3 regions of the Oerskovia sp. NPDC060338 genome follow, and region 2 is predicted to be linked to each of the others. Evidence: predicted binding sites of a transcription regulator. Region 2 holds the regulator's gene; each other region holds the start of a gene.

Region 1 (10,399 bases), on a different contig from region 2:
GACGCCCGTCAGGCGCTCTCGCGCGCGTCGTCGGCGGACGTGCCCACCGACGACTTCACGGTCGCCGACGACTTGGAGGCCGCTGCCGTGGCCTTGCGGACCGGGGTCTTCCGGGTCGCCTTGGCCGCGGGTGCCTTGGCTGCCGGAGCCTTCTTGGGCAGCGGTGCGACCGGGATCGGGTCACCGGGAAGCACCTCGGCGAGGAACCTGCCCGTGTGGCTCGCGGCGACGGCCGCCACCTGCTCGGGCGTTCCCTCGGCGATGACCCGGCCGCCGCCCGATCCACCCTCGGGTCCCATGTCGATGACCCAGTCGGCGTTCTTGATGACGTCCAGGTTGTGCTCGATCACGAGCACCGAGTTGCCCTTGTCCACGAGCGACTGGAGCACCGCGAGGAGCTTGCGGATGTCCTCGAAGTGCAGACCCGTCGTGGGCTCGTCCAGGACGTAGATGGTGCGGCCCGTCGATCGCTTCTGCAGCTCGCTGGCCAGCTTGACGCGCTGCGCCTCGCCGCCCGAGAGCGTGGGCGCGGGCTGCCCCAGGCGGACGTATCCCAGGCCGACCTCGGAGAGCGTCTTGAGGTGCCGCGAGATCGTGGGCACCGCGGCGAAGAACTCCGACGCCTCCTCGATGGGCATGTCGAGCACGTCGGCGACGGTCTTGCCCTTGAAGTGCACCTCGAGCGTCTCGCGGTTGTAGCGCGCACCGTGGCAGACCTCGCACGGGACGTACACGTCCGGCAGGAAGTTCATCTCGATCTTGATGGTCCCGTCGCCCGAGCACGCCTCGCAGCGCCCACCCTTGACGTTGAACGAGAACCGGCCCGGGGTGTATCCCCGCACCTTGGCCTCGCTGGTCTCCGCGAAGAGCTTGCGGACGTGGTCCCAGACCCCGGTGTACGTCGCCGGGTTGGACCGGGGCGTGCGGCCGATGGGGCCCTGATCGACGTGGACCACCTTGTCGAGGTTCTCGAGCCCCGTGATGCGCCGGTGCCTGCCGGCGACCTGCCGCGCCCCGTTGAGCTCGTTCGCGAGCACGGTGTAGAGGATCGAGTTGACGAGCGTCGACTTGCCCGAGCCCGAGACGCCCGTGACCGCCGTCAGCGTGCCGAGCGGGAAGCTCACGTCGATGCCCTCGAGGTTGTGCTCGCGCGCGCCGATGACCGTGACCTGACGGCTCTTGTCCACGGGTCGGCGCGTCGCGGGCAGCGGGATGCTGCGGCGTCCGGCGAGGTAGGCGCCCGTGACGGACTCGGGGGCCTCGAGGAGACCTGCGTAGTCGCCCGAGTGGATCACGCGCCCGCCGTGCTCGCCGGCACCGGGGCCGATGTCCACGATCCAGTCGGCGGCACGGATGGTGTCCTCGTCGTGCTCGACGACGATGAGCGTGTTGCCCAGGTCGCGCAGGCGGGTGAGCGTGTCGATGAGCCGCCGGTTGTCTCGCTGGTGCAGACCGATGCTCGGCTCGTCGAGGACGTACAGGACGCCGACGAGCCCCGAGCCGATCTGCGTCGCGAGCCGGATGCGCTGCGCCTCGCCGCCCGAGAGGGTCCCCGCCGGGCGCTCGAGCGAGAGGTAGTCGAGGCCGACGTCGAGCAGGAACCCCAGGCGGGCGTCGATCTCCTTGAGCACCTCGGTCGCGATGGCCTTCTGGCGCGTGCCGAGCTCGAGCGAGCCGAGGAAGGCCGCGGCCTCGCGCAGCGGCAGACGGCAGACCTCGGCGATCGACTTGTCGCCGACCTTGACCGCGAGGACCTCGGGCTTGAGACGCGTGCCCTGGCAGACCGGGCACGGCGTCTCACGCATGTACGCCTCGTACTTCTCCTTGGACCACTCCGACTCGGTCTCGCCGTGACGGCGCTCGAGGAAGGTCACGACGCCCTCGAAGCCCGTCGAGTACTGGCGCTCCCGGCCCCAGCGGTTCTTGTAGCGGACGTGCACCTCGTGGTTCTGGCCGTAGAGGACGGCCTGCTGCGCCCGCTGGGGCAGCGCGCGCCAGGGCACGTCCATGGAGAAGCCCAGGTCCGAGGCGAGGGCGGTCAGCACGCGGTTGAAGTACTCGGAGGAGATCTGGGCCCAGGGGGCGACCGCGCCCTCCGCGAGCGACTTCTCGTCGTCCGGGATCACGAGGTCCGGGTCCACCTCGAGGCGGAAGCCGATGCCCGTGCACTCGGGGCAGGCGCCGTAGGGCGCGTTGAACGAGAAGGTGCGCGGCTCGATCTCGTCGAGCGTGAGCTCGTGGTCGTTGGGGCACGCCCGCTTCTCGGAGAACCGGCGTTCGCGCTGCGGGTCGTCGGCGTCAGCGTCGACGAGCTCGACGACGACGAGCCCGCCCGCGAGGCCGAGCGCGGTCTCGACCGAGTCCGTGAGGCGGCGCTGGACGCCGTCGCGCGAGACGAGGCGGTCGATCACGACCTCGATGTCGTGCTTGAGCTTCTTCTCGAGCGCGGGCGGGTCCGTGAGCTGGACGACCTCGCCGTCGACGCGGGCGCGCGCGAACCCCTTGGACTGCAGCTCCTTGAAGAGCTCGCTGTACTCGCCCTTGCGTCCGCGCACGACGGGCGCGAGGACCTGGTAGCGGGTGCCCTCCGGCAGCTCGAGGAGACGGTCGACGATCTGCTGCGGCGTCTGCGCCTGGACCTTCTCGCCGCAGACCGGGCAGTGCTGGGTCCCTGCACGGGCGAACAGCAGGCGGAGGTAGTCGTAGACCTCGGTGATGGTCCCCACGGTCGAGCGAGGGTTGCGGTTGGTCGACTTCTGGTCGATCGAGACCGCGGGCGACAGCCCCTCGATGAAGTCGACGTCCGGCTTGTCCATCTGCCCGAGGAACTGACGGGCGTAGGCGGACAGCGACTCGACGTACCGACGCTGGCCCTCGGCGAAGATCGTGTCGAAGGCCAGGGAGGACTTCCCGGACCCCGAGAGGCCCGTGAAGACGATGAGCTGGTCCCGCGGCAGGTCGAGGTCGACGTTGCGGAGGTTGTGCTCTCGGGCACCGGCGATGACAAGGCGATTGCTCACCGAAGCATCGTATGCCTCGCCCCTGACATTCGCACACTTGTTCGACCTCGTCCCCGGGTGGACGGCCCGAGGGCCCGACCTGCGCCACGACCGCCCGGCAGAGCGCCTCCTCCTGGACGCCAGACGAGCACGCACCCCCGCCGTGCCAGACTCTCCACGAGAGGCTCGTCACGCCGGCGGGCCGGTCGCCGCAGAGCGTGGCGCACAGCGAGGAGATCCCGTGGGATACACCGGAGACGTCACGGTCGGAGGTCCGAGCGACCTGCGGGTCCTGGACGAGGTCGAGGTCCGCAAGCTCGCCGTCGGGCCGTCGGACAACAACGCCTACCTCCTGACGTGCCGCAGAAGCGGAGCCCAGCTCCTCGTCGACGCTGCGGCCGAGCCGGACCGCCTGCTCGAGCTCGTCCGTGAGGGGTCACCGTCCGCCCGCCTCGACCTGGTGGTCACGACGCACCGGCACCTCGACCACACGCGCGCGCTCGCCTCGCTCGGCACGACCACCGGCGCACCGCTCGCGGCGGGAGCCCCCGACGCGGACGCCATCACCGAGACGACGGGCGCCACGATCTCGCGCCCCCTGCACGACGGCGACACGCTCGTCGTCGGGCACCTCACGATCGAGGTCATCGGCTTGCGCGGGCACACTCCGGGGTCGGTCACTCTCGTCTATCGCGAACCCGAGCACGCGAGCGCCCCGGAGGCCGTCCCCGGCCGCGCGCACCTGTTCACCGGTGACTCGCTCTTCCCAGGCGGCGTCGGGAGCACGTCGAACGACCCGGACCGCTTCGCGCTCCTCTACGCCGACGTCACCGAGAAGCTCTTCGACCGGTTCGACGACGCGACCTGGGTCTACGCCGGGCACGGCGCCGACACGACGCTCGGCACCGAGCGCCCGCACCTCGACGAGTGGCGCGAGCGCGGCTGGTAGCGCCGGTCCCGGGACGGCGGCAGGCCGGGACGGCAGAGGTGCTTGAATGAGCGGCATGCCGATCTACGCAGTGACCTACACGTACGCCGACAAGCCTGCCGTCCTCGACGCTTTTCGCCCCGAGCACCGCGCCTTCCTGAGCGGCCTGCTCGAGGAGGGCACGTTGCTCGCGTCCGGGCCCCTCGCACAGGACGTCGCCAACCCGGCCGGCGCGCTCCTGCTGCTCGACGCCACCGACGAGGCTGCCGTGGCCTCGACGCTCGACGCCGACCCGTTCGCCCGGGAGGACGTCATCACGCGCCGCACGGTCCGCCCCTGGGTCCCCGTGTTCGGCCCCTGGTCCGACCGCATCTGACCCGGCACGGCCCAGCATCGATCTGCCGGCGCGGCTCGGCGCATCACCGCACCATCGGACCTGCACAGCACGACGGCCCGCCTCCCCGAGGGGAGGCGGGCCGTCGTGCACCGGGCCACGAGTGCGCCCTGGTGAGCCGGGTCAGGAGGCCACGTCGACGTCGTCGGACACGGGTTCCGCCTTGTCCTGGCCGCGCGTGCGCAGCAGGCTCGCCACCGTGGTGACTCCCAGCGCCCCCACGATCACCACGAGCGAGAGCCAGATCGGGACCGTGGGGACGGCCTCGATGTGCTGCCCGCCGTTGATGAACGGCAGCGTGTTCTCGTGCAGCGCCTCGAGGATCAGCTTGACCCCGATGAAGCCCAGGATCACCGCCAGACCGATCGGCAGGTAGACCAGGCGCTCGAGCAGCCCACCCAGCAGGAAGTAGAGCTGGCGGAGCCCCATGAGCGCGAACACGTTCGTCGTGAACACGATGAACGGGTCCTGCGTCAGGCCGAAGATCGCGGGGATCGAGTCGAACGCGAACAGCAGGTCCGTGCTGCCGATCGCGAGGAACACGATGAGCATGGGCGTGAAGAGCTTCTTGCCGTCCACCACGGTCCGCAGCCGGCCGCCGTCGTACGTCTGCGACAGGGGAAGCACCCGCCGCAGCGAACGGATCAGCCGGTTCTCCTGGTACTCCTCCGCCTCGTCCCCGCCCGCGACCAGCTTGATCGCGGTGTAGATCAGGAACGCGCCGAACAGGTAGAACACCCACACGAACTGCGCGATGATCGCGGCGCCCGCCAGGATGAAGGCTCCGCGCAGCACGAGCGCCACGATGATCCCCACCATGAGGACTTTCTGCTGGTGCTCCCGCGGCACGGCGAACCTCGTCATGATGATGACGAACACGAAGAGGTTGTCGACCGACAGGCTGTACTCCGTGAGCCAGCCCGCGTAGAACTCGACAGCCGGCGCGCTCCCGCCCACGAGAGCCACGAGCCCACCGAAGACCAGTGCCAGGGCGACGTAGAACGCCACCCACAGGCCGCTCTCCTTCATCGACGGCACGTGCGGGCGTCTGCCCACGATCACCAGGTCGACGAGCAGGAGGACGACGAGGGACGTCAGGGACGCCGCCTCGAACCAGAACGGGAGCTCGTGCTGCATCAGTAGGTTTCCTTCTCCAGGCGACGACGGTCGCTACGGTCCTTCGCGAGGCTCGCGACCGTCGTGATCGCGAGGGTCACCACGATGAAGCTGAGCGAGACGGCGGTCGAGATCTCCGGCACGAAGGTGATGTGCTCACCGCCGTTGATGAACGGGATCTCGTTGGTGTGCATCGCGTGGATGAGGAGCTTGATCCCGATGAAACCGAGGATCGCCGCCAGACCCCACGCGAGGTAGACGAGACGGTCGAGCAGACCGTCGATGAGGAAGTAGAGCTGGCGCAGGCCCAGGAGCGAGAACGCGTTGGCCGCGAAGACCAGGAAGGTCTCCTGCGTCAGGCCGAAGATCGCGGGGATCGAGTCGACTGCGAACAGCAGGTCGGCGCTGCCGATCGCGATCATCACGATGAGCATGGGGGTGATGTAGCGCTTGCCGGAGATCGTCGTGAACATCTTGTCCTCGACGTACGCGTCCGTCGTCGGGAAGAGGCGGCGCGTGAGGCGCAGGACCGCGTTCTCCTTGTACTCCTCCTCCTCGTGCGACCGCGCGCTCTTGATCTGCGCGTAGGCCGTGTAGATGAGGAAGGCGCCGAAGATGTAGAAGACCCAGCTGAAGTTCTCGATGAGCGCGGCGCCCAGGAAGATGAAGATCGTGCGCAGGACCAGGGCAATGGTGATGCCGATCAGCAGGACCTTCTGCTGGTACAGCCTGGGCACCCGGAAGCTCGTCATGATGAGGACGAACACGAAGAGGTTGTCGACCGACAGGCTCTTCTCGGTGATGTACCCGGCGAAGTACTCGCCGCCGTAGACCGAGCCGAAGTAGGCCCAGATCCCGACACCGAAGAGGATCGCGATACCGACGTAGCCGGCCGACCACCACGAGGCTTCCTTGAGGGTCGGGGCGTGCGGGGTGCGGACGTGACCCACGAAGTCGAAGGCCAGCATCGCGACGATCACGCCGACCGTCGCGACCCACATCCAGACAGGAACATCCATCACACATACCTCCGGTACGTAGCACTGAGTACCGAAGGTCTCTTCCGCCCGCGCCCGGCCACCGACCTGCCCGAGGGCGGTCGCGAGAGGTGGCCGTGCTGGACCGGTGACACCGGGCCGACGATTGCGTCGACCGTGATGACGACATCACCGTGTTCGGGAATACTCCCCTTCAACCGAGCAAGCATAGGCCATCGCCACCGCGAGTCGCCCACGCCTTCCACAACCGTCACGGACCTCGCGATCATCCCGCGGCCCGAGCCGCCCCGCCCGGGGACGGCCCGCGGAACCGGTCAGGCGGTCGCCGAGTGCATCTGGCGCAGCTCCTTCTTGAGGCCGGAGATCTCGTCGCGCAGCCGGGCGGCGAGCTCGAACTGGAGCTCGGCCGCAGCCCCGTGCATCTGGTCGCTCAGCTCCTGGATCAGGTCGGCGAGCTCGCCCGCGGCGACCCCGGCGAGCCGGTTGGTGGCCGCACCCGCCTTGCCCCCTGCCGGCACGGGGGCCTTGCCCTTGCCCGGCTGCCGGTAGCCACCCGCGAGAAGCTCCTGAGTGTCGATGTCCTCGCGCGCGAGCATGTCCGTGACGTCGGCGATCTTCTTGCGCAGCGGGGTGGGGTCCACCCCGTGCTCCAGGTTGTAGGCCACCTGCTTCTCCCGGCGGCGGGTGGTCTCCTCGATCGCCTGCGCCATGGCCGGGGTGATCTTGTCCGCGTACATGTGCACCTGGCCCGAGACGTTGCGGGCCGCACGCCCGATCGTCTGGATGAGCGACGTCCCCGACCGCAGGAAGCCCTCCTTGTCGGCGTCCAGGATCGCGACGAGCGAGACCTCCGGGAGGTCCAGCCCCTCGCGGAGCAGGTTGATGCCGACCAGGACGTCGTACTCGCCCAGGCGGAGCTCGCGGAGCAGCTCGACACGGCGCAGCGTGTCCACCTCCGAGTGCAGGTAGCGGACACGTACGTCCCGCTCCAGGAAGTAGTCCGTGAGGTCCTCGGACATCTTCTTGGTGAGCGTCGTGACCAGGACACGCTCGTTGCGCTCGACCCGCTCACGGATCTCGTGGAGCAGGTCGTCGATCTGGCCTGTGGTCGGCTTGACCACGATCTCCGGGTCGACGAGTCCCGTGGGACGGATGATCTGCTCGACGACCCCGTCCGACATCGAGAGCTCGTACTTTCCGGGCGTCGCCGACAGGTAGACCGTCTGCCCGATCCGCTCGACGAACTCCTCCCAGCGCAACGGCCGGTTGTCCATGGCGCTCGGCAGACGGAACCCGTGGTCGACGAGGTTGCGCTTGCGCGACATGTCCCCCTCGAACATGGCCCCGATCTGGGGCACCGTCACGTGCGACTCGTCGATCACGAGGAGGAAGTCCTCGGGGAAGTAGTCGAGGAGCGTGTGCGGGGCCGTGCCGGCCTCACGGCCGTCGATGTGCCGCGAGTAGTTCTCGATCCCGGAGCACGACCCGATCTGGCGCATCATCTCGATGTCGTACGTGGTGCGCATGCGCAGGCGCTGGGCCTCGAGCAGCTTGTTCTGCCGCTCGAGCTCGGCCAGCCGCTGCTCGAGCTCGGCCTCGATCGAGGTGATCGCCCGTTCCATGCGCTCCGGGCCGGCGACGTAGTGCGTCGCCGGGAACAGGTTGACGCTCGTCTCCGACCGCACGACCTCCCCCGTGAGCGGGTGCAGCAGATGGATGGCCTCGATCTCGTCACCGAAGAACTCGATGCGGATCGCGAGCTCCTCGTACACGGGGATGATCTCGACCGTGTCGCCCCGGACGCGGAACGTGCCACGCGTGAAGGCCATGTCGTTGCGCGTGTACTGCATGGTGACGAACTGGCGCAGCATCACGTCTCGCTCGACCTGGTCTCCGACGTCGAGTCGGACCATGCGGTCGACGTACTCCTGCGGTGTGCCCAGACCGTAGATGCACGACACCGACGCCACGACGACGACGTCGCGGCGCGTCAGCAGGGACGAGGTCGCGGAGTGCCGCAGGCGTTCGACCTCGTCGTTGATCGACGAGTCCTTCTCGATGTAGGTGTCCGTCTGGGCGATGTACGCCTCGGGCTGGTAGTAGTCGTAGTAGGAGACGAAGTACTCGACCGCGTTGTTGGGCAGCAGCTCACGGAACTCGGTCGCCAGCTGGGCGGCCAGCGTCTTGTTCGGTGCCATGACCAGCGTGGGCCGCTGCAGCTCCTCGATCAGCCAGGCCGTCGTCGCGGACTTGCCGGTCCCGGTCGCGCCGAGCAGCACCACGTCCTTCTCCCCCGCCCGCAACCGCTCGGAGAGTTCCGCGATGGCCGTCGGCTGGTCGCCCGAGGGCGTGTAGTCGGAGATGACCTCGAAGGGGGCGACGGTGCGCTGGAGATCGGTGACAGGTCGCATGAGTCCACGGTACGGCGAACCACCGACACTCGGCCCCGCAGCCCTCTCACGCTCTTCGGCACGGGTGGCCGACATTCACCCGGCGACAGATTTGGCATGTCGCGAGGGAGCGCCCTAGTGTGCCGGTAATCCTCGCCATCCCGTGTGATCCCCGACAAAACAGACGTCGATGGATTCATCTGGCATGGATTTGTACACAGAACTTACTTTCGTGTCCACGACCCCACCCCCGGAGACATCGATTCCTCAGCACGACGCGCCGGACACCCCGGCGCTCCCTCCTCAGCGCGCTCGCCACGGGCGCGCTGACCACCGGACTGATCGGTCTCGCCGGCGCTCCGGCCGCGGTCGCCTCGCCCCTGGTCGCAGCTCCCGTGTGCACGCCGGCGAGCACCCTGCCGGGGATCACGACCGGTGGCCCCGCCTTCACCGACACGGGCGTCGCGGTCTTCGTCGGGGGCGACTACGCGGCCCGCGCGGGCGCCGTCGAGTCCGAGGGCATGCTCCTCGCGGGAGGGAGCATCGACATCGCGACGGGTGGCCTGATGAACTTCGGCCGCGCCGGCGGCGGGTCCCAGATCGTCCCTCCCGGCGGGAGCGACATGCTGGTCGCGGACGGTGGCGTCTCCGTCTCGAACGGACGCATCGACGTCGGGCACGGGATCACCCAGGGCGGCAACGTGACTGCCACGGGGGCGATCAGCGGGGACATGGAGCTCAACGGCGGTATCAGGAAGCCCAACAGCTCCGTCCCTGCCTCGAGCGTCACGGCCACCGGCTCGACGCTCAGCGCGGCCTCCGCCGACCTCGCCGCGCTCACCGCGACGGGCTCGCTCGGCACGACCGGCGGGTTCGCGTCGCTCACGGGCGACGGGACCAGCGCCCCGCAGGTCTTCTCCCTGACGGCCCAGGAGCTCAAGAAGACGAACGGCACGCTCGTCTTCGCGAACGTCGGCACCTCGGCCCCGATCGTCGTCAACGTCTCGGGCAGCACGGTCGACTTCACGATGGTCCACACCGCAGCGGAGTCGATCGGCCAGCGGATCGACACGTTCACCGCCCTGGGGACGTGGGCGCCCCGGATCCTGTGGAACTTCCCCGACGCCACTTCGCTCACCCTCTCGGGCAACAGCCAGACCGTCGGATCGATCCTCGCCCCGAAGCCCTCGGTCAAGGTCGTCCAGAGCACGAGCACCAACGGCCGGCTCTGGGTCGGCGGCGACCTGACGTTCGGTGGGAACGGCGGCAGCGGGCTCGAGCACCACAACTACCCGTGGATCGGCCTGACGTCGCTCGGTTGCGACCCCGAGCCCTCCACGCCTCTCGTCGTCCCTCCGACGTCGACCACCCCGCCGGTCGACAAGGACGTTCCCGAGGAGCCCGCGCCTCGCGAGAGCACTCCTCCCACGGACGAGACCACGACGCCTACCGAGAAGGCCTCTCCCCCGGCCACCACACCGCCTGCCGACAGCACCGCGACGCCGTCCGACCGGTCCTCGACTCCCTCCCCCTCGGCCGAGGACGAGCGCGGGCTCGCGAGCACGGGGGCGCGC
Region 2 (10,399 bases):
GACGACCAGCTGCCCACGCTCGTCAAGGAGTTCGCCACAGACCCGCGGACGTGCCTGTTCGGCACGCTGTCGTTGTGGCAGGGCGTGGACGTCCCCGGGCCGAGCTGCCAGCTCGTGCTCATCGACCGGATCCCGTTCCCTCGCCCCGACGACCCGGTGAAGTCGGCGCGCGCCCGCGCGGTCGAGGCCGCGGGGGGCAACGGCTTCATGCAGGTCTCGGCCAACCACGCGGCCCTGCTCCTCGCTCAGGGGGCGGGCCGTCTCATCCGGTCGACCGCAGACCGCGGTGTCGTCGCGGTCCTCGACCCGCGCCTCGCGACGGCCCGGTACGGCTCCTACCTCACCAAGTCGATGCCGGACTTCTGGACCACGACCGATCGACGTGTCGTCCTCTCTGCGCTCGAGCGCCTCTCCGCCCTAGGCTGAGACCTGGCAGTCCACGCGGTGGACGCGGCCGCTGCCCCCGGCGGCGGCCGGACGCCTGCCGCACAACGTCCAGGAGGCACAGTGCCCGCCCGTACCACCAAGCTCGCGATCGTCGGCGCAGGTTCCGTCGGATCGACCCTCGCCTACGCGGCGCTCATGCGAGGGGCCGCTCACACCGTGAGCCTCCTCGACATCAACAAGACCAAGGTGGAGGCCGAGGTCCTCGACCTCCAGCACGGCATCCAGTTCATGCCCATGGCCAAGGTCGAGGGATCCGACGACGTCGCGGTGTGCGCCGACGCGGACGTCGTGGTCTTCACCGCGGGTGCCAAGCAGAAGCCCGGGCAGACGCGCCTGGACCTCGCGGGCGCGACCATCTCGCTCGTCCGGAACATCCTGCCGGGGCTCGTCGAGGTCGCACCCAACGCGATCTACATCATGGTGACCAACCCGGTCGACGTCGTGACGTACGCGGCGCTCAAGTACTCCGGCCTGCCGGCGAACCAGCTCTTCGGCAGCGGGACGGTCCTGGACTCCTCCCGCCTGCGCTTCCTGGTCGCGCAGCACTGCGGCGTCGCGGTGCAGAACGTCCACGCCTACATCGCGGGCGAGCACGGCGACAGCGAGATCCCGCTCTGGAGCTCCGCGACCATCAGCGGCGTCCCTCTGCTCGACTGGAAGGGGCTCACGGGCCGCGGGCCGCTCACCGCAGAGGTGCGTGAGGACATCGCGCACGAGGTCGTGCAGTCGGCCTACCGCATCATCGAGGGCAAGGGCGCGACCAACTACGCGGTCGCGCTCGCCGCCACCCGCATCATCGAGGCGATCCTCGACGACGAGCACCGGGTCCTGCCCGTCTCCTCGCTCCTGGAGGACTTCCACGGGATCAGCGACGTGTGCCTGTCGGTGCCGTCGCTGCTCGAGCGGCGAGGGTGCGGGGAGCGGATCGAGGTCCCGCTGTCCGACATCGAGCTCGCTGGTCTGCGCTCGTCGGCGGACTCGGTGCGCGCGGTCGCGAAGAGCTTCGGGCTGTGACGGCGACTCGCTAGAGCGGCTACTCGCGCGAGAGTCCTGGGGGCCGCTGGTCGGCGAACCTCGGACGACGAAGGGGACGGCCTGTGCGGCCGTCCCCTTCGTCATGCAGGAGCAGGGTGCTGAGGGGGCAGGTCAGAGACTGCGCAGGACCGAGACGACGCGGCCGAGCACCTGGGCGTCGTCGCCCGACAGCGGGCGGTACGCCTCGTTGTGCGGCATGAGCCAGACGTGCCCGTCGATGCGCTTGAACGTCTTGACGGTCGCCTCGCCGTCGATCATGGCGGCGACGATCTCGCCGTTCTCCGCGACGGGCTGGCGGCGGACGACGACCCAGTCGCCGTCGCAGATCGCCGCGTCGATCATGGAGTCGCCTGACACGCGCAGCAGGAAGAGCTCGCCGTCACCCACGAGCTGACGGGGCAGCGGGAACACGTCCTCGACGACCTGCTCGGCGAGGATGGGACCACCGGCCGCGATGCGCCCCACGACGGGGACGTACGACGGGGTGGGACGCTCGGGGGAGTCCTCGGCCGGGTCCACGTCCTCCACGCGCGGGAAGCCGCTGCCGGGCAGAGCGCGGATCCCGCGCGAGTCGTCGGTCTGGACGACCTCGATGGCGCGGGGCCGGTTGGGGTCGCGGCGCAGGTAGCCCTTGCGCTCGAGCGTCGTCAGCTGGTGCTTGACGCTCGACGGGCTGGTCAGGCCGACGGCCTCGCCGATCTCGCGCATGCTCGGCGGGTAGCCGCGCTGCTCGACCGACGCCCGGATCGTCTCGAGGACCAGGCGCTGGCGTGCCGTGAGCCCGTCCCCGCCTGTCGCAGGGTCGGGGAGCTCGTGCACCTTCGCGAGCCTGCCCGTGGTGTCGGCCACCCGTCCCGCCATCGTCGTCTCCGCCCTGCTCGGCCGTTCCGGTCCTTGTCCTGCGGAAAGAGCGCCGCGCGCGGCACCGTCTCCTCGAAGAGCTCCCGGTCGCCTGCGCGCGCCCCGAAGGGGCGCGACATATCGGACGACCGGTACAGGTCCAGCGTAGGTCACCGCGCGACACGAATCAAACACATGTTCGAGCATGTCTCGACAACGCGCGCAGTCGGTGATAGAAATCGTACAGGTGTTCGACGTACAGGTGTTCGAACCGACCGGGGAAGGCGGTTCGGGCACCCCTGGCGAAGGAGTGGACATGAGCGCAGTGGTGTCGATCGACGAGTGGCGTGCGGCACGGCGTCAGGAGTCGGCGTCGGAACGTCCCCTCCGCCTGACGCGGCGCGGTCGGGTCGTCCTGACGGCGCTCGTCCTCGGGCTCATGGCGCTCGTCGTGCTGTGGGGCGGGAAGGCCTTCGCCTCGGGACCCGGCGAGCCGCGCGAGGTCACGGTGCACGCGGTCGAGGCCGGCGAGACGCTCTGGCAGCACGCAGCGGCTCTCGCCGGGGGGGATCGCGACGTGCGTGACCTCGTGGACGAGCTGATGGCCCTCAACGGGCTCTCCTCGACCAGTCTTCAGGTCGGGCAGCAGCTCCTGCTCCCTGTGGATGAGGGGTGACGTATCGCCCCCAGGGGCCGTGGTGGCGCGTGTCGTGCATGGTCCGGACGCGTCCCGGCGTCTCGTTCCGGGAACAGGGGTTGCGCACTGCCCTTAGGTTCCCCTAAGTTAGTACTGCCTCACCAACCCGGCTGGGGGGTCGGTCGGTGGGGAGGAGACGCGCATCGCTGCGTCTCCGCAGTTGCGTCGACGTCCGCGAGGCGAGTCGCGGACGTGAGATGGGGACGGGGGCGTCCCGACGGAGGTGGCCGGTTCTCGGCCACCTCCGTTCTCCGTTTGTGACCGATGCCCGGCGCGAGGCGCCTTGCATGTCGCGGAGCGGGCGACGTACGTTCGGGGCGCACCTTCGGAGCGGCCGCTCCGGAGCCAGGCCGACCAGCACAGGAGACCTTTCCCATGCACTGTCCGTTCTGCCGGCACGCGGACTCTCGGGTCGTCGACTCACGGACCTCCGACGACGGCGCATCGATCCGTCGCCGCCGCCAGTGCCCTGCGTGCAACCGGCGCTTCACCACGATCGAGACCGCGAGCCTGTCGGTGGTCAAGCGTTCGGGAGTGACCGAGCCGTTCAGCCGGGAGAAGATCGTCACCGGCGTGCGCAAGGCCTGCCAGGGGCGACCGGTCAACGAGGACGATCTCGCGGTGCTGGCCCAGCGCGTCGAGGAGTCGCTGCGGGCCGGAGGCAGTGCCGAGCTCGACGCCTACGAGATCGGCCTGGCGATCCTCGGCCCGCTGCGCGAGCTCGACGAGGTCGCCTACCTGCGCTTCGCGAGCGTCTACCAGGCCTTCGACTCGCTCGAGGACTTCGAGGCCGCGATCAACTCGTTGCGCGCCGAGCGCGAGGCTCGGGAGGACGCGGTGCGTGAGCTCGACGGCTCCGGGACCGTCGACCATGCGCAAGAGGACCCCGCGCCCGCGGGAGGGGCTTCGCACCAGGCGTGAACCGGTGACCGCGCGGACCCGTTGCCGGGCGAGCCGCGTCCCGTCGGGGTGTGAACCGCGTCGGCCGGGGGGGAGGCGCAGTCCGCAGCGGCCGGTCGGTGCTCAGAGCCTGCTCGACCGATCGGCCCAGATGTTGATGCCGGTGTCGAGTGGACGCGACGTGCCGTCCGGGGCCGTCTCGAGCGACACGGCGTCGATCGCCGCGAGCTCGGCGGGGGAGAACGGGGCAGCCTCGAGCGCGCGCAGGTTCTCGTCGAGCTGGGCGGTGGTGCGCGCGCCCACCAGGACCGAGGTCACCCGCGGGTCGCGGAGAGTCCAGGCGAGCGCCATCTGTGGCAGGGACTCGCCGCGACCCGACGCGATCTCGTGCAGCGCGCGGACCCGGGCGAGGTTCTCCGGCGAGAGGAACTCGGGACGGAGCGAGACGCCGCGAGCCGCGCGGGAGTCGTCGGGCACCCCGTCGAGGTAGCGGTCGGTCAGCATGCCCTGGGCCAGGGGTGAGAAGACGACGAGACCTGTCCCTGAGTCACCGGCGACGTCGAGCAGGGTCCTTCCGTCGGTCCCCGGTTCCTCGATCCAGCGGTTCAGGATCGAGTAGGACGGCTGGTGCAGGACCAGCGGCAGGCCCAGGTCCGCGGCGATCTCGAGCGCCTGCGCGGTACGGCGGGCCGAGTAGGACGAGATCGCGGCGTACCGGGCGCGTCCCGAGGTCACGGCCGTGGCGAGGGCGCCGATCGTCTCGGTCAGGGGGGTCGTCGGGTCGAACCGGTGGGAGTAGAACACGTCCACGTGCTCGACCCCCAGGCGCCGCAGCGAGGCGTCGAGCGAGGACAGCAGGTACTTGCGCGACCCACCCTCGCCGTAGGGGCCAGGTCCCATGCGGTAGCCGGCCTTGGTCGAGAGGAGGAGCTCGTCGCGGTGTCCGCGCAGGTCGCTCGCGAGCACGCGACCGAACCCGGCCTCGGCCGATCCCGGAGGTGGGCCGTAGTTGTTCGCGAGGTCGAAGTGGACGACCCCTCGCTCGTAGGCGTGCAGCACGAGCTCGCGCTGCACGGCGTACGGCGTGGAGTCCCCGAAGTTCTGCCACAGTCCGAGCGACAGGGCAGGCAGGCTCAGCCCTGACCTGCCGGCTGGCCGGAACCTCATGCCATCGGTGCTCTCCGGTGTTTTGTGCGACATGTCTCGACCGTACCCGGTCGTATTCGCTGGCGTTACCGATCGGCGTACGCCAGGCTGGGGGGCAGGGGAGCGCCCTCAGGCGTACCCGTTCCACCGAGAGCAAGGAGGCCCGCCGATGACGACGTCGAAGGACGAGACACCAGCGACCACGCCCAGCGAGGACGCGAAGGCGAAGTTCCGCGAGGCGCTGGACCGCAAGAACGCCGCGAGCCACCGCACCGCGGACGGGGGCTCGAACACGGGCACCGTCCACGGTTCGGAGACCGTCGGACCCGTGCAGCGCACGTTCCGCCGCAAGTCCGGCTGAGCCGCGCTGCTGGGCACTGCCCGGCCCGCCTGCTACGACGAAGGGACCGCACCCACGGGTGCGGTCCCTTCGTCGTAGCAGGTCTTCCTAGCGGGTCAGGACAGGACCCGGAGCTTGACGGTCGCGTCCATCGCACGCAGCGCCTCGATCGCGGCCGGCTCGAGCTCCGAGCCGACGTCGGTCACCACGTAGCCGAGCTCGCCGCGGGTCGCGAGCATCTGCCCCTCGATGTTGGTGCCGTGCTCCGCGAGCACGGCGTTGACGGCGGCCAGCACACCCGGGGTGTTGCGGTGCAGGTGCGCGATGCGGCTCACGCCCGTGCTCTGCTCCAGGGCGAGTCCGGGCATGTTGACGCTCAGCGTGGTCGAGCCCGTGGCGAGGTAGTCGCGGAGCTTGCCGGCGACGAACTGGCCGATCGACTCCTGCGCCTCCTCCGTGGACCCACCGATGTGCGGGGTCAGGATGACGTTCGGCAGGCCACGGAGGTCGGACTCGAAGTGGTCGCCGCGCTTCTTGGGCTCCTCGGGGAAGACGTCGATCGCCGCGCCCGACAGGTGACCGGACAGGATGGCCTCGCGCAGTGCCCCCGTGTCGACGACGAAGCCGCGCGAGAGGTTGAGCAGGATCGAGCCCGGGCGCATGCGCGAGAGCTGCTTCTCGCCGAACAGGCCGGCGTTCCCGCCCCGACCGTCCACGTGCAGGGTCACGACGTCGGCGGTCTCGAGGAGCTCGTCGAGGGTGTCCATGCGGCGGGCGTTGCCCAGTGCGAGCTTCTCGGCCGTGTCGTAGAAGATGACCGACATGCCGAGCGCCTCGGCCACGACCGAGAGCTGGGTCCCGATGTTGCCGTAGCCGATGATGCCCAGGGTGCGGCCGCGGACCTCGTGCGCGCCCTCGGCCGACTTGTCCCAGATGCCGTCGTGGAGCGCGCGGTCGCGCTCGGTCAGGCGACGGGTCAGTGCGATGATCTCGGCCAGGGCGATCTCCACGACCGACCGGGTGTTCGAGAACGGGGCGTTGAACGTCGCGACGCCGTGCGAGGCAGCGGCCTTGAGGTCGATCTGGTTGGTGCCGATGCAGAACGCGCCGATCGCGACGAGGTCCGGTGCGGACTCGATGACGCGGGCGGTCACGTTGGTCTTGGACCGGATGCCGAGGATGTTGACGCCCTGGAGCGCCTCGATCAGCTCGGCCTCGTCCATGGCCCCGGATCGCACGGTCACGTCGATACCGGCGGACTCGAAGATCGAGGTGGCGAGTGGGTGCAGGTTTTCGAGGAAGAGGGCGCGTAGCACCTCCCTATGGTGCTCCGAGTTGCCATGAGCACCAAACGAGTCTTGTCCTTCGGACGCCCGGCCCGGACCGCCGGACGCCGTCCGGGCGCCCCGCGCCGTGGTCGCGTACCGGCCGGTCGCCCGGCCGGTACGCGCGCCTCTCAGTCGGCGAACCCGGCGGGCAGGGGCTGGGCGTGCACGACGACGAGCCGCTGGGTGGGCCGTGTCATGGCCACGTACAGGTCGGAGGCGCCCGAGGTCCCGGCGAGGATCTCGGCCGGCTCGACCAGGACGACGGCGTCGAACTCGAGGCCCTTGCTCTGCGTGGGGCTCAGGACCGTCAGGGCTGCGGCGAGCGCGCCGGGGAGGGCAGCGGCCGGACCGGTGAGCAGCGGCGTCGAGCCGTGGGCCTCGACCAGCTGCTCGCGCACCTCGGTCACGCGCCCGGCCGGTGCGACCACCGCGACCCGGCCCGCGCCGTCGGGCCCGACGAACTCCGCGAGGGCCGCACGGACCCGCGCGACGACCTCATGACCCACACCTGCCCCGCCCTCGACCGGGGCCAGGACGAGCGCGCCCGGGACGTCGCGCGCCGAGGTGAGCGACGACGTCGGGAGGCCCGACGCGGCCGCGAACCGCTGCGCCGTGTCCGCGATCTGGGTGGGTGTGCGGTAGTTGACGGTCAGCGTCGCCTGCCGCCACGCGTCGCGCAGCAGCGGGTCGAGCATGCTCGCCCAGGACCGGGCGCCCGCGAGCGAGGACGTCTGGGCGACGTCGCCGACGATCGTCATGGACCGCGTGGGGCACCGACGCACCAGGGCGCGCCACGCCATCGCGGAGAGCTCCTGTGCCTCGTCGACCACGACGTGCGCGTAGGTCCACGTACGGTCCTGGGCGGCCCGCTCGGCCGTGGTCAGCCGCGATCCGCCGCCGCCGAAGCGGTCGGCGAGGATCTCGGCACCGACGATCCCGCCGCCGGCCCCCGAGGACTCCAGGACCTGGCGCGCGTACTCGAGGTTCGCCGCTCGGTCCGCGGCCTCGGCCTTGGCCTGGGCGCGCGCCGCCTGGTCGTCCTCGCCCAGGAGCTCGGCCGCCTCGTCGAGCAGCGGCACGTCGGCGGGCGTCCACGGAGAACCCTTGGGACGGGCGAGAGCCGCGCGGTCCGCACGTGACATGTCGGGTGCCGCCTCGGCGAGGCGGTGCGGCTTGACGAACAGGTCCTCGATCAGGCGCTCGGGAGTCAGCGGCATCCACGCGAGGTTGAGCGCGATCCGGATCTCGCGCTGGCGTCGCAGGTCGTCGATCACCTCGGCCCGCTCCTCGGGCGCGACCGGCCCGCCGAGCTCGGCCAGGTACTGGTCGGCGAGCCGGCCCAGCATCTCGCGGACGAACGGGACCCGCGCGAGGTTGTGCGGCTTGTGCGTGCGGTGGGCCTTGGCGATCGCGTCGCGCACGTCGGAGCGTCGGACCACCAGGTCGTGCCCGTCGATGCGCAGGTGCTGGTCCTCGGCGGGCACGCGCTGGCGCGCGCGGACCGCCCGCTGGACGATCCTGGCCCAGGACGCGCGGCCCTTGATGCGGGCCACCTCGGGGGACTCCTCGCCGTCCGCGACGAGTCCTGGGAGCAGCTCGGCGATCGTCGTGCTCACGACCCCGGTCTCGCCGAGCGAGGGCAGGACCTGGTCGATGTAGTGCAGGAAGGACAGGCTGGGGCCGACCAGCAGGACGCCCGAGCGCTCGAGCAGCCGGCGGTGGGCGTACAGCAGGTAGGCCGCGCGGTGCAGCGCGACGGCGGTCTTGCCCGTCCCCGGTCCGCCCTGGACGACGAGCGCTCCCGCGAGCTCGGAGCGGATGATCGCGTCCTGCTCGGCCTGGATCGTCGCGACGATGTCGCCCATCCGGCTCGTCCGCCCGGCCGCCATCGCGGCGAGCAGGGCTCCCTCGCCCGAGAGCGAGGACTGCGGGGCCGCGTCGGACGACAGGTCGAGGACCTCGTCCTCGAGCCCGGTCACGTTGCGTCCCTTGGTCACGAGGTGCCGACGGCGTCGCACCCCGTCGGGGTGGGCGGCGGTCGCCCTATAGAAGGCCTGGGCGGCAGGAGCCCGCCAGTCGGTGAGGATCGAGGCGTGGTCCTCGTCGGACAGGCCGATCCTGCCGACGTAGCGCGTCGTGCCGTCGTCGAGGTCGAGGCGCCCGAAGGTCAGGCGTTCCTCGACGGACTCGAGCTGAGCGAGCCTGTCCTCGTAGAGGGTCGCGAACGCGTCGCGCTCGCTGCGGTTCTGGGGGGAGCCCGAGGGGCCGCCGCGGCGGACGCCTGCGAGGCGGGCCCGGGTCGCGGCGCGGAGCTCGTCGAGGCGGCCGTAGAGCGTGTCGACGACGACCTGCTCCTTGCCGATCTCCTCCTGCCGTCCGGAGGGCTGGTGGTCCGGCGTGGCCGGGACCTGTCCGTCCGGAGCCCGTGTCCCGCTCGTCCGGTCGCTCGTCTCGCGCACCCTGATCCGTCCTGTCCTCTGGTCCCACGTGGCCCGCTCGCGCACCCCCGCGATGCAGCCGTCCATTATTGCCGATCCGCGCGGTCTCGGGTGCCATCCGACCGAGGCGCGGACCGGGGCGCGGACCTGCCGCTCGCCCGTCGGTGCCGGTGTGCCCGGCACGCCGGGCGGCACAGGAGGTCCCTCCGCATCCCACCGCGAGGCAGCGCTGTCCTCTACGATCGGGAACCATGGCGAGAGTGGGGAGTGCGCGTCGTGGTGACTGACCCGGTGCCGCCCCGTGCGCAGGACGGGGCCCCTGACGTCCTGTCGCCCGAGGACCTGCTGCGGGTCCTGCTCGTCGAGGACGACGACGGGGACGCGATCCTCGTCGAGGCGTTGCTCGAGGACGCGAGCGTCAACGTCGAGCTGCACCGCGCGACCGCGCTCGACGCCGCCCTGGAGAAGCTCGGCCAGCACGACGTGCACTGCATCCTCCTGGACCTCGGTCTGCCGGACGCGGTGGGCCTGTCCGCGGTCGAGCGCTTGCAGTCGCGGCCGAACCCGCCGGCCCTCGTCGTCCTGACAGGGCACACCGGGATCGACCTCGGGGTCCAGGCCGTGGCAGCCGGCGCCGACGACTACCTCGTCAAGGGCGAGGTCGACGGCGACCTCCTCGGCCGCTCGGTGCGGTATGCCGTGCAGCGGCGTCGCTCCAAGGAGCAGCAGCGCGCGCTGTACCGCAGCGAGGTCCGCGCCGCGGAGACGGCGCGCCTCGAGCGCGCCCTCCTGCCCAAGGCACTCGTCTCGGACGAGCGGATCGCGGTCATGGTCGGCTACATCCCGGGGGGCAACGGGCTGCTCGGCGGCGACTTCTACGACGCCGTCGAGCGCAGCGACGGCAGCGTCCTGTGCCTCATCGGTGACGTCGCGGGGCACGGACCCGACGAGGCCGCGCTCGGGGCGACGCTGCGCACGGCCTGGCGCACGCTCGTCCTGTCGGACGTCGCCCCCGACCAGATCCTGCCGCTCGTCGAGCGCGTCCTGGTACCTGAGCGTGCCCGCCCCGAAGTGTTCGTCACGCTGTGCCAGGTCGTCATCTCCGCCGACCGTTCGGGGGTCGACCTCTATCTCGCGGGGCACATGCCGCCGCTGCTCCTGCAGGACTCGTGCTCGGAGCTCCCGACGACGTCGCGCGGTCGGGCGCTCGGCATCCCCGTGGGCGGGG
Region 3 (10,399 bases), on a different contig from region 2:
CGGTGCAGTCGAGCGCGTCGAACTGGGCCTGGATCTCCGGGGTGATCTGCGCCAGGTCGCTGGGGCTCGTGGGGGTCACGGGCGCCGTGGGCTCGGTGGGCTCCTCGGCAGGCGTCTCGGAGGCCACCGGGGTGGGTGCTCCGTACGTCAGGACCGGGCGGAACCGCATCTGCGCGGACTTGCGCACGAGGTCGAGCGTCTCGTCGCTCGGGGTGCCGGGCAGCCCGACGACGATGTTCTTGCCCTGGCTGGTGATCTCGGCCTCGGTGACTCCCGAGGAGTCGACACGCTGGCGGATCACGTTGATCGCCTGCTGAATCGTCTCGTCGGTGACCTGGCCCTCGGAGGCGATCGGCGTCAGGATGATCTGCGTGCCGCCCTCCAGGTCGAGGGCGAGTCCGGGCGTGGTGCTCGCGTCCGACCACTTGGTGCCGGCGAAGATCGACGCGAACAACGCGACGATCAGTAGCGCGAGGATCACCAGGGTGCGTACGGGCCTGGCGCGTCGTGTGTTGGAGGTGGCCAACTATCCGTCTCTTCTCGTGCGCGCGACATCGAGCGTGCGATGACGCGGATCGACGTCGCGCCCCGGGATCGGGGCGCGACGTGTGTCACTTGCTGTCGGTGCCGTCGTCCCGCTTGTCCCCCGGCTTGTCCGTCAGTCCGGACAGGTCGTCCGGGACCTCGAGCACGTCGTCCACCGACGAGGTCCGGTCGGAGTCCCCCACGACCAGGCCGTTCTCGTCGGATTCGTCGTCCTCGTCGTCGCCGTCCTCTTCCTCGACGGGCGGCTCGACGAGCTTGGCGATCGCTGCCCGCAGCCAGCGGGACTGGTTACCGGGGGTGGACTCGATCGTGATGATGTCCTTCTCCTCGTCGACCGCGACGATGGTGCCGAACAGGCCCGAACCGGTCATGACCTCCTGGCCGGGGGCCAGGTTGGTCCGGAAGGCTGCTGCTTCCTTCTGGGCCTTGCGCGACCGGCTGGTCATGAGGAACATCGCGCCTGCTGCGAGGGCGAGGATGAGGATGAGACTGAAGTCCATGACGGGGTAACCGATTCCTGTTCTGTGCTGGGATCTGCGCGGCAGTCTAGGCGCACGCGTACGGATCACCAACGAACCGTACGACCGTGGAGTTCCGCCGTTCAGACTCCCCCAGTCTAGGCCCCGGTGTCGAACAGGGTTCGCCCCGTCCGTCCGGAGCCGTTCCGTCCCCCCGTCGGGCTGCCCGGTCCGCGGGGCGCGAGGGGGTCGGGGGGCGTGAGACCGAGGTGTGCCCAGGCGGCCGCGGTCGCGACCCGTCCGCGCGGGGTGCGCCCGATCAGCCCTTCGCGCACGAGGAAGGGCTCGACCACGGTCTCCACGGTCTCCGCCTCCTCGCCCACGGTCACGGCCAGGGTGCTCAGGCCCACGGGCCCCCCGTTGAAGCGTGTGCACAGCGCGCCGAGCACGGCCCGGTCGAGGCGGTCCATGCCGAGCTCGTCGACCTCGTAGACCTCGAGCGCCGAGCGTGCGGCCCGCAGGTCCAGCGAGCCGTCGCCGCGGACCTGGGCCCAGTCGCGCACACGGCGCAGCAGGCGGTTGGCGATGCGGGGCGTGCCGCGCGAGCGGCCGGCGATCTCGTGGGCCGCGTCGGCGTCGAGCCGGACGCCGAGCAGGCCCGCCGAGCGGACCAGGACGCGCTGGAGCTCGTCGGGCGAGTAGAAGTCGAGGTGCCCGGTGAACCCGAACCGGTCGCGCAGCGGCGCGGGCAGCAGCCCGGCGCGCGTGGTGGCCCCCACGACCGTGAACGGCGGCAGGGACAGCGGGATCGCGCTGGCACCGGCGCCCTTGCCCACGACCACGTCGACCCGGAAGTCCTCCATGGCGACGTAGAGCAGCTCCTCGGCGGGGCGCGCGAGCCGGTGGATCTCGTCGATGAACAGCACCTCGCCCTCCTCGAGGGAGGACAGGACCGCGGCGAGGTCGCCCGCGTGCTGGATCGCCGGGCCCGACGTCACGCGCAACGACGCGCCGAGCTCGGCCGCGATGATCATGGCGAGGGTCGTCTTGCCGAGCCCGGGAGGCCCCGAGAGCAGGACGTGGTCGGGCGTCGCGCCGCGGGCGAGCGCGGCCTGCAGGACCAGGGAGAGCTGGTCGCGCACGACGAGCTGACCGACGAACTCCTCGAGCCGCCGGGGGCGCAGCGCGGCCTCGGCCGCACGCTCGAGCTCGTCCGCGGCCGGCGTCACGATCCGCTCGGACGTGAACGGTTCCTCGCCCTCGGCGTACCCGACGCGGTCGAAGTCACCCACGGGGACCGCCCAGCACGCGCAGCGAGGCGCGCAGGGCGCCCGCGATCTCGTCGGGGGCGACCACGTCGACGCCGGCCTGGGCGAGGACCGTGGCGAGCGCGTCCTCGGCGGCCTTGGGGTTCCAGCCGAGCCCCACGAGCGCCTGGACGACCTGGTCGCGCTGGTCGTCGACCACGCCTGCGCCCGTGCCCGCCGCGTCGTCGCCGCTACCGTCCGCGGCGCCCGTGGGTGCCCCGAGCCGGTCGCCGAGCTCGAGCGCGATGCGCTGGGCGCCCTTGCGCCCGATACCGGGCACGCGCATGAGCGCGGCGATGTCCTCGGAAGCCACGGCGCGGCGCAGCGCGTCGGGCGTGTGGACCGCGAGCATCGCCAGGGCCAGTCGCGGCCCGACGCCGCTGACGGTCTGCACGGCCTCGAAGACCGTGCGCTCGTCGTCGTCGGCGAACCCGAACAGGGTGAACGAGTCCTCGCGCACGACCATGCTCGTGGACAGGCGGGCGGGTTCGCCCACGCGCAGCGTGGACAGCGTCGCGGGGGTCGCGTGCACGAGGTACCCCACGGCTCCCCCGGCGCCGCCCACCTCGATGACAGCGCGGTCCAGGCGGACGTTCGCCACCGTTCCCGACAGCGAAGCGATCACTGTGCCTCCATGCATCCTCGCGGGTCCCGGCCGCGTGCGACCGACCCCGAACACCTGTACGAAACTGCGGCCACTCTAGCAACGGGCGAGGGTGCGCCCGGGTGAGCCTCGCCGTCGGGCACCTCGCGGCCGCGCTCCCCCGCGGCCGTGGTCCGGACCCGACCCCGGGCCCCGGACCACGGCCTCTAGCGGCGCGGGCCGCGCGAGGCCTGCTCGGCCGCTGCCCACGCGCGCTGTGCGGGCGTGAGCTGGTGCCGGTCCCCGCCCTGCAGCGCGCCCGCGGGGCGCCACATGTGGCAGATGGCGAGCGCGAGGGCGTCGGCCGCGTCGGCGGGCTTGGGCAGCTCGGCCAGGCCCAGGATCCGCGCGACCATGCGTTGGACCTGGATCTTGTCCGCGCGGCCCGTGCCGGTCACGGCGGCCTTGACCTCGCTGGGGGTGTGCATCGCGACGGGCACCCCGCGGCGGGCCGCGGCGACCATCGCGAGCCCCGCGACCTGCGCGGTGCCCATGACGGTGCTCACGTTGTGCTGGGCGAAGACCCGCTCGACGGCCACGACGTCCGGGACGTGCTCGTCCATCCAGGCGTCCAGGCGCTGGGAGATCGTGAGCAGGCGCAGGTCCACCGACATGTCCGGCGGGCTCTGCAGGACCCCGACCGCGACCATCTGCGCGCGCCGCCCGGGCAACGAGTCGACGACGCCCACGCCGCAGCGGGTCAGGCCTGGGTCCACTCCGAGCACGCGCACGCGCTCACCTTCTCACGCGCCACCCACGACGAAGGGCTCCCACGCGAACGGTCGCGCGGGAGCCCTTCGTCACACCAGGGACGGTGGGTCAGTCGTCGTTCTCGAGCTCGGCCATGACCTCGTCGCTCGCGGTGAAGTTCGCGTAGACGTTCTGCACGTCGTCGCTGTCCTCGAGCGCGTCGATCAGGCGCAGGATCTTGCGGGCGCCCTCGGCGTCGACCTCGACCTCCATGGACGGGTGGAAGACCACGTCCGCGGAGTCGTACTCGATGCCGGCGTCCTGCAGCGCGGTGCGGACCGCGACCAGGTCCGTGGCCTCGGTGAGGACCTCGAACGTGTCGCCCTCGTCGGTGACCTCCTCGCCGCCCGCCTCCAGGACGGCCTCCATCACGTCGTCCTCGGTGGTGCCCTCCTTGGGGACCACGATGACGCCCTTGCGGGAGAACAGGTAGGACACCGAGCCCGGGTCGGCGAGCTGGCCGCCGTTGCGCGTGAACGCGATGCGGACCTCCGCGGCGGCACGGTTCTTGTTGTCCGTGAGGCACTCGACCAGGACGGCGATGCCGCCCGTGCCGTAGCCCTCGTACATGATCGTCTGGTAGTCGGCGCCGCCGGCTTCCTGGCCCGAGCCGCGCTTGAGGGCGCGGTCGATGTTGTCGTTGGGGACCGAGGACTTCTTGGCCTTCTGGACGGCGTCGAAGAGCGTGGGGTTACCGGCGAGGTCCCCGCCGCCCGTGCGGGCCGCGACCTCGATGTTCTTGATGAGCTTGGCGAACAGCTTGCCGCGCTTGGCGTCGATCACGGCCTTCTTGTGCTTGGTCGTAGCCCACTTGGAGTGTCCTGACATACCCCTGTTACTCCTTCACGATTGCGACGAAGAGCTCGTGCACCCGCGCATCGCCCGTGATCTCGGGGTGGAAGGAGGTGGCGAGCAACGTTCCCTGACGTACTGCGACGATTCTACCTGCGTCTTCGCCCGCGCCCGCGGCGGGCCCGGCGCCCGGGCCCGGCACAGCGGGCACCGAGGCGCCCCGGTGGCGCGTGCGGGCCAGGACCTGGACCCCCGGGCCGGCCTCCTCGACCCACGGGGCCCGGATGAACGCCGCGGGCACGGGCCCGCCCGGCACCCCGGCCATCTCCACCGACGACTCGAACGAGTCGACCTGACGCCCGAACGCGTTGCGACGCACCGTGACGTCCAGGCCCCCCAGGGTCTGCTGGTCGTGCGTGGCGCCCAGCACCCGGTCGGCGAGCAGGATCATGCCCGCGCACGACCCGTACACCGGCAGCCCCGCGGCGATCGCGGCCCGCAGCGGGTCGAACAGCTCGAAGATCCGCAGCAGCTTGTCGATCGTCGTCGACTCCCCGCCGGGGAGCACGAGGCCGTCGATCGCCGCGAGCTCGGTGGGGCGCCGCACGGTGACGGCGCGCGCACCGGCCACCTCGAGGGCGGCCACGTGCTCACGGACGTCGCCCTGCAGGGCGAGGACTCCAATGACCGGTTTCACGATCGCCCATGGTACGCGCCGCACGTCGCGCCCCGCGGGGGTGCCCGACGACGGCGCTCGCGGCCTGCTACTCGGTGGCCTCGCCGAGGTGGCGGGTCTGCCCGTCCCACCCGTCGAGGAGGGGTTCGAGGAGGTCCGGCAGGGACGCGGGGAAGACCTCGATGGTGACCTGTCGGAGCTCGGGCAGGGTCCACCAGCGCATCTCGTCGACGACGTCGTGCTCGATCTCGGTCCAGCCCTCGCGCGTGAGGGGCACGGCGGCCTGGGGGCCGGTGATGCGCGCGAGGTAGAAGACCTCGTCCTGGCGGCAGCGTTCGCGGTAGAAGTCGAAGATCGCCGAGCGGGTCCACACGGGGCCCTGCAGGTCGGCGGGGTCCAGGCGCAGGCCCGTCTCCTCGAGGACCTCGCGCACCGCGGCGTCGCGGTCGCTCTCGCCGGGCTCGATCCCGCCGCCGACCGTGAACCACCAGGACCGCGCGGGCTGGTCGGTGTCGTGGCCGCGGGCGAGCAGGAGGCGCCCCTCGTCGTCGAGCAGCAGGACGCGCGCACCGCGCCGGTGGCGCATGCCGTCGGGGCCCAGGACCCAGTCGGGTCCGAGCGAGCTGGGTGGGTCCTGGGCGGCTGGGGGCGCCGCCGGGGCGGGCGCGACGGGTGCGCCCGCCCCGGTCGGGACGCGACCGGCGGGCCGGTCGGCCGTGCTCGTCATCGCGGTGTCACCGGGCCGGCAGCGGGGCGGGAGTCACCAGCCGCGCTCGGCCAGGCGGTGCGGGACCGGGATGTCGTCGACGTTGATGCCGACCATGGCCTCGCCCAGGCCGCGCGAGACGTCCGCGAGGACGGCCGGGTCGTCGTAGAACGTGGTGGCCTTGACGATCGCGGCCGCACGCTGGGCGGGGTTGCCGGACTTGAAGATGCCCGAGCCGACGAACACGCCCTCCGCACCGAGCTGCATCATCATGGCCGCGTCGGCCGGGGTCGCGATGCCGCCCGCGGTGAACATGACCACGGGCAGCTTGCCCGTGGCGGCGATCTCCTTGACGAGCTCGTACGGCGCCTGGAGCTCCTTGGCCGCGACGAAGAGCTCGTCCTCGGGCAGGGACGTCAGGCGACGGATCTCGCCGCGGATGGTGCGCATGTGCGTGGTCGCGTTGGACACGTCGCCCGTGCCGGCCTCGCCCTTGGAGCGGATCATGGCCGCACCCTCGGTGATGCGGCGCAGCGCCTCGCCCAGGTTGGTCGCCCCGCACACGAACGGTGCCTCGAAGGCCCACTTGTCGATGTGGTTGGCGTAGTCGGCCGGGGTCAGGACCTCGGACTCGTCGATGTAGTCGACGCCGAGAGCCTGCAGCACCTGGGCCTCGACGAAGTGACCGATGCGCGCCTTGGCCATGACCGGGATCGAGACCGCGGCGATGATGCCGTCGATCATGTCGGGGTCGCTCATGCGCGAGACCCCGCCCTGGGCGCGGATGTCGGCCGGGACGCGCTCGAGGGCCATGACGGCCACCGCGCCGGCGTCCTCGGCGATCTTCGCCTGCTCGGGCGTGACGACGTCCATGATGACGCCGCCCTTGAGCATCTCGGCCATGCCGCGCTTGACCTTGGCCGAGCCGACGACGTCGCCGGTCACCTGGGGGCTGTTCTCGCCGGAATTCTCCACGGACACCGCGAAACCTCACATCTTCACGTTGGGACGCGTGAGCAGGGGTCACGCTCACGCCGCCGACATGCTCGCACGTCACCACCCAGTCTACGGAGGTGCGCCCACCCCTCGGGCAGCCCCGGAACCCGACCGGTCGGTCAGGGGTTGCGGTCGAGGGCGGGCGGCCAGGCGTCGTCCAGCTCGACCGTGACCGGCATGGGCGCGTGCCCCGCCAACGAGAACACCCGGGCGTACCACGTGCGGCGCAGGCGCTGCGTCTGGGCCACGGCCTCGTTGTGGAAGCGGCGCGCGAGCTGCGCCCGGTACCAGGCCCCGGCCAGCGCCGCGAGCAGCTCGGCCCCCAGGAGCGAGGACCGGATCTCCCGCACCTCCTCCGGGTCCTCCAGGGCCGCGCGCAACGTCGCCGACAGGTCGCTCTCCGCGCGCGCCCGCTCAGAACCCACCCCCGCCAGGAGGCGAGGCGCCCCGACCGTCGCGACGCCGTCGGGCCCGTGAGCCGACCCCGGCGAGACCACGAGCTCCGCCAGCCCCGGCACCACCGACGCGACCTCACGCGTGCGCAGGTCGTCGTCCAGGACCTCGTACGCCGCCTCGGCGACCAGGACCGAGCTCGCCGGGTCCAGCTCCCCCGACCCCGCCAGGTCGAGCGCCGCCGACGCCCGCCGCTCCAGCTGGGCGTCCAGCGCCAGGCGCGAGGCCATGACCTTGCGGTGCAACCGGTCCAGGCGCGAGGCAGCGACCCACAGGGCCCACCCCGCGACCAGGACCACGGCCACCACGATGATGGCGATCTCCGACCACGTCACGACGGGTTCCTCTCCTGCTCCGGACGAGGCCACAGCCCCAGACGACGACCACCACGCAACGACGCAGGATCCTCGTGCACCGGGATCACCGCGTCCGAGGCCGCCAACGCCATCTCGTACACCGCGAGCACCTCGGCCGTCACCGTCGACCAGTCGAACCGGCGCACGAACGAGATCGCCCGCTCGCAGTACCGCTCCCGGCCCGCCGGATCCGCCAGGACCCGCAGCACCGTGTCCGCCAGCGCACGAGAGTCACCCACCGGGAACAACGCCCCCGCCTGCCCCTCGTCCAGCACCCGCCGGAACGCACCAAGGTCCGAGGCCACCACGCACGCCCCCGCGCTCATCGCCTCCACCAGCACGATCCCGAAGCTCTCCCCACCCGTCTGCGGCGCGATGTACACGTCCACCGACGACAACAACGACGCCTTCTCCTCGTCCGAGATCGACCCCAGGAACTCCACGGCGCTCGCGGCCACACCGAGCGCCTCGAGCGCGTCCGCGCGCCCCTGGTCCCCACGGCCCGCGATCAGGAACCGGGCCCCCGGGACGGCCTCGAGGATGCGCGGGATCGCAGCCGTCAGGACCGGCAGGCCCTTGCGCGGCTCGTCCAGGCGCCCCAGGAACGCGATGGTCGGCGCCTCCGGGGTCCCCTGCCACTTCGCCGAAGGGGCAGCGTCCGCGAACGTGTCGACGTAGACCCCGTTGGGGATCACGACCGCATCACCCCCCATGTGCTCCACGAGCGTGCGCCGGGCGTCCTCCGAGACCGCGATGCGCGCCGAGATCTTCTCCAGGCTCTGGCGCACCAACGGGTAGACCACCTGCAGCGCGCGCGAGCGGATCAACGCCGTGTGGAACGTCGCCACGATCGGCCCCTGAGCGATCCACAGCGCCAGCATGCTCAACGACGGCGTGACCGGCTCGTGCAGGTGCAGCACGTCGAACTGACCCGCGTCCAGCCACCGGCGCACCCGCGCCGCCGTGACCGGACCGAACGTCATCCGCGCCACCGACCCGTTGTACTTGACCGGCACCGCACGCCCCGCGGACGTGATGTAGTCCGGGATGGGGGTGTCCTCGTCCGCCGGGGCCAGCACGGACACCTCGTGCCCCTGCGCCATCAGCGCCTCCGCCAGGTCCCGGATGTGGAACTGCACCCCACCCGGCACGTCGAACGAGTACGGGCACACGATCCCGACCTTCAGGCTCATGCCGAGCCCACCGCCCCTCCACCAGTCGCGCCCTGCGCGTCCTTCGCCCGGGTCCGGGCGTACCGGTCCGGGTCCAGGTCCGCCACGAAAACCTTCTGCAGCATGTGCCAGTCCTCCGGGTCCGCGGCGATCCCCTCCGCCAGCTGGTCGACCCACGCCTGCGTCACCGCCGCGACCCGCTCGCTGCGCGGCACACCCTCGGGGACCGCGACCGGCGGGAAGAACCGGATGACGATCCCCCACGGGGTCCCCGCAGCCCGGCGCCGAACCCCCGTCAGACGCTCGTACCGGATCGACGCCGTCAGCAACGGCGCCCCCGTCGAGACCGCCAGCGCCGCCGGCCCCGCCGCGACCCGGGCCCGCTCGCCGAACAGGTCCACCTCCACACCCCGCGCCGTCAGGTCACGGTCCGCGAGCAACGGGATGAGCTTGCCCGGGCCACGCGCCCCACGCATCAGCTCCCGGAACACGTCCCCGTCGCCCAACGCCAGGATCTCGATCCCCAACGAGTTGCGGAACGCCAAGAACTCCTGGAACAGCTCCTCGGGCTTCAGCCGCTCCGCGACCGTCAGCACCGGAGCGATGTGCGGCGTCGCATACGCCCCCGCCAGGTCCCAGTTGCCCATGTGACCCAGCGCCAGGACCGGCGTCACCCCCTGCGAGGTGAACCGCAGGCAGTTCTCGTACCCCTCCAGGCGCACGCGCGCCTCGATCTGCGCAGGGGACGCCGCCGGCAACGTGAACGCCTCGCGGTAGTAGCGCATGTACGAACGCATGCCCGCCCGGCTCAACCGGCGCAGCCCCCGGGCGTCCGACCCAGGACGCACCCGCGCCAAGTTCCTCTCCAGCTGCGCCACACCACCGCGGCGCGTCGCCCACGCCACGTCCGCGATCACCGTGAACAACCCCCGCAGCACCGGCTCCGGCACCTTGTGAGCGTTGCGCCACGCGAACGTGAACGCCTTGTCCGCGCTCACCCCCACCTCAGGCACCACCCTCGGACGCCCCGGCAGCGACCGCCTGACGACGCACCGTCGCCATGCGCTGCACCACCGTCACGGCGCTCGCGGCCGCGAGCAGCCCCAGGACCACGACCAGGACCGTCACCGGGAGCCCCAGGCCCACCAGGCCCGCCGCGACGAGCGTCACGACCAGACGGTCGGCACGCTCGGCGATCCCGACGGCGGCCGTCATGCCCAGGCCCTCGGCCCGTGCCCGCGCGTACGGGACCACCGACCCCAGGACCAGGCACGCGAGCCCCACCGTGATGCCCCACGTGTTCTCGGTGCGGACGAACCACACGATCAGCCCCGTGAAGATCGCGGCGTCGGCCAGACGGTCCAGCGTCGAGTCCAGGAACGCCCCCCACGGCCCCGAGCGCCCCGACAGGCGGGCCATCACCCCGTCCAGCGCGTCCGAGAACGCGAAGACCATGATCGCCATGGTGCCCGCGAACAGGTGCCCCGTCGGGAACAGCCACAGCGCGGAGGCCACCACGCCCACCGTGCCCACGATCGTCACCG

What was found. Region 2 encodes LexA, which represses DNA repair genes until DNA is damaged. Its sites were predicted from a motif close to TCGAACANNTGTTCGA; they were not measured.
Region 1: a site for LexA is predicted at 3,050-3,065, ahead of uvrA (excinuclease ABC subunit UvrA). Genes of this name have one in related genera too.
Region 3: a site for LexA is predicted at 2,983-2,998, ahead of ruvA (Holliday junction branch migration protein RuvA). Genes of this name have one in related genera too.

Annotation. Positions count from the first base shown of each region.
Region 1 covers NZ_JBHXCQ010000011.1:116,668-127,066, forward strand. The annotation lists gene uvrA (excinuclease ABC subunit UvrA) at 9-3,020, opposite strand; gene ACFWGN_RS14635 (MBL fold metallo-hydrolase) at 3,241-3,948, shown strand; gene ACFWGN_RS14640 (YciI family protein) at 4,004-4,303, shown strand; gene ACFWGN_RS14645 (TerC family protein) at 4,445-5,458, opposite strand; gene ACFWGN_RS14650 (TerC family protein) at 5,458-6,456, opposite strand; gene uvrB (excinuclease ABC subunit UvrB) at 6,750-8,846, opposite strand; gene ACFWGN_RS14660 (choice-of-anchor A family protein) at 9,221-10,399, shown strand, end outside.
Region 2 covers NZ_JBHXCQ010000006.1:86,940-97,338, reverse strand. The annotation lists gene ACFWGN_RS09195 (ATP-dependent DNA helicase) at 1-426, shown strand, start outside; gene ACFWGN_RS09190 (L-lactate dehydrogenase) at 508-1,461, shown strand; gene lexA (transcriptional repressor LexA) at 1,594-2,343, opposite strand; gene ACFWGN_RS09180 (LysM peptidoglycan-binding domain-containing protein) at 2,639-2,998, shown strand; gene nrdR (transcriptional regulator NrdR) at 3,395-3,940, shown strand; gene ACFWGN_RS09170 (aldo/keto reductase) at 4,043-5,086, opposite strand; gene ACFWGN_RS09165 (DUF5302 domain-containing protein) at 5,235-5,426, shown strand; gene serA (phosphoglycerate dehydrogenase) at 5,522-6,721, opposite strand; gene ACFWGN_RS09155 (HelD family protein) at 6,862-9,258, opposite strand; gene ACFWGN_RS09150 (fused response regulator/phosphatase) at 9,448-10,399, shown strand, end outside.
Region 3 covers NZ_JBHXCQ010000005.1:168,488-178,886, reverse strand. The annotation lists gene secD (protein translocase subunit SecD) at 1-526, opposite strand, end outside; gene yajC (preprotein translocase subunit YajC) at 612-1,046, opposite strand; gene ruvB (Holliday junction branch migration DNA helicase RuvB) at 1,163-2,236, opposite strand; gene ruvA (Holliday junction branch migration protein RuvA) at 2,289-2,936, opposite strand; gene ruvC (crossover junction endodeoxyribonuclease RuvC) at 3,122-3,685, opposite strand; gene ACFWGN_RS08195 (YebC/PmpR family DNA-binding transcriptional regulator) at 3,774-4,532, opposite strand; gene pdxT (pyridoxal 5'-phosphate synthase glutaminase subunit PdxT) at 4,540-5,193, opposite strand; gene ACFWGN_RS08185 (NUDIX hydrolase) at 5,261-5,899, opposite strand; gene pdxS (pyridoxal 5'-phosphate synthase lyase subunit PdxS) at 5,933-6,859, opposite strand; gene ACFWGN_RS08175 (hypothetical protein) at 6,994-7,662, opposite strand; gene ACFWGN_RS08170 (glycosyltransferase family 4 protein) at 7,659-8,870, opposite strand; gene ACFWGN_RS08165 (phosphatidylinositol mannoside acyltransferase) at 8,873-9,859, opposite strand; gene pgsA (phosphatidylinositol phosphate synthase) at 9,861-10,399, opposite strand, start outside.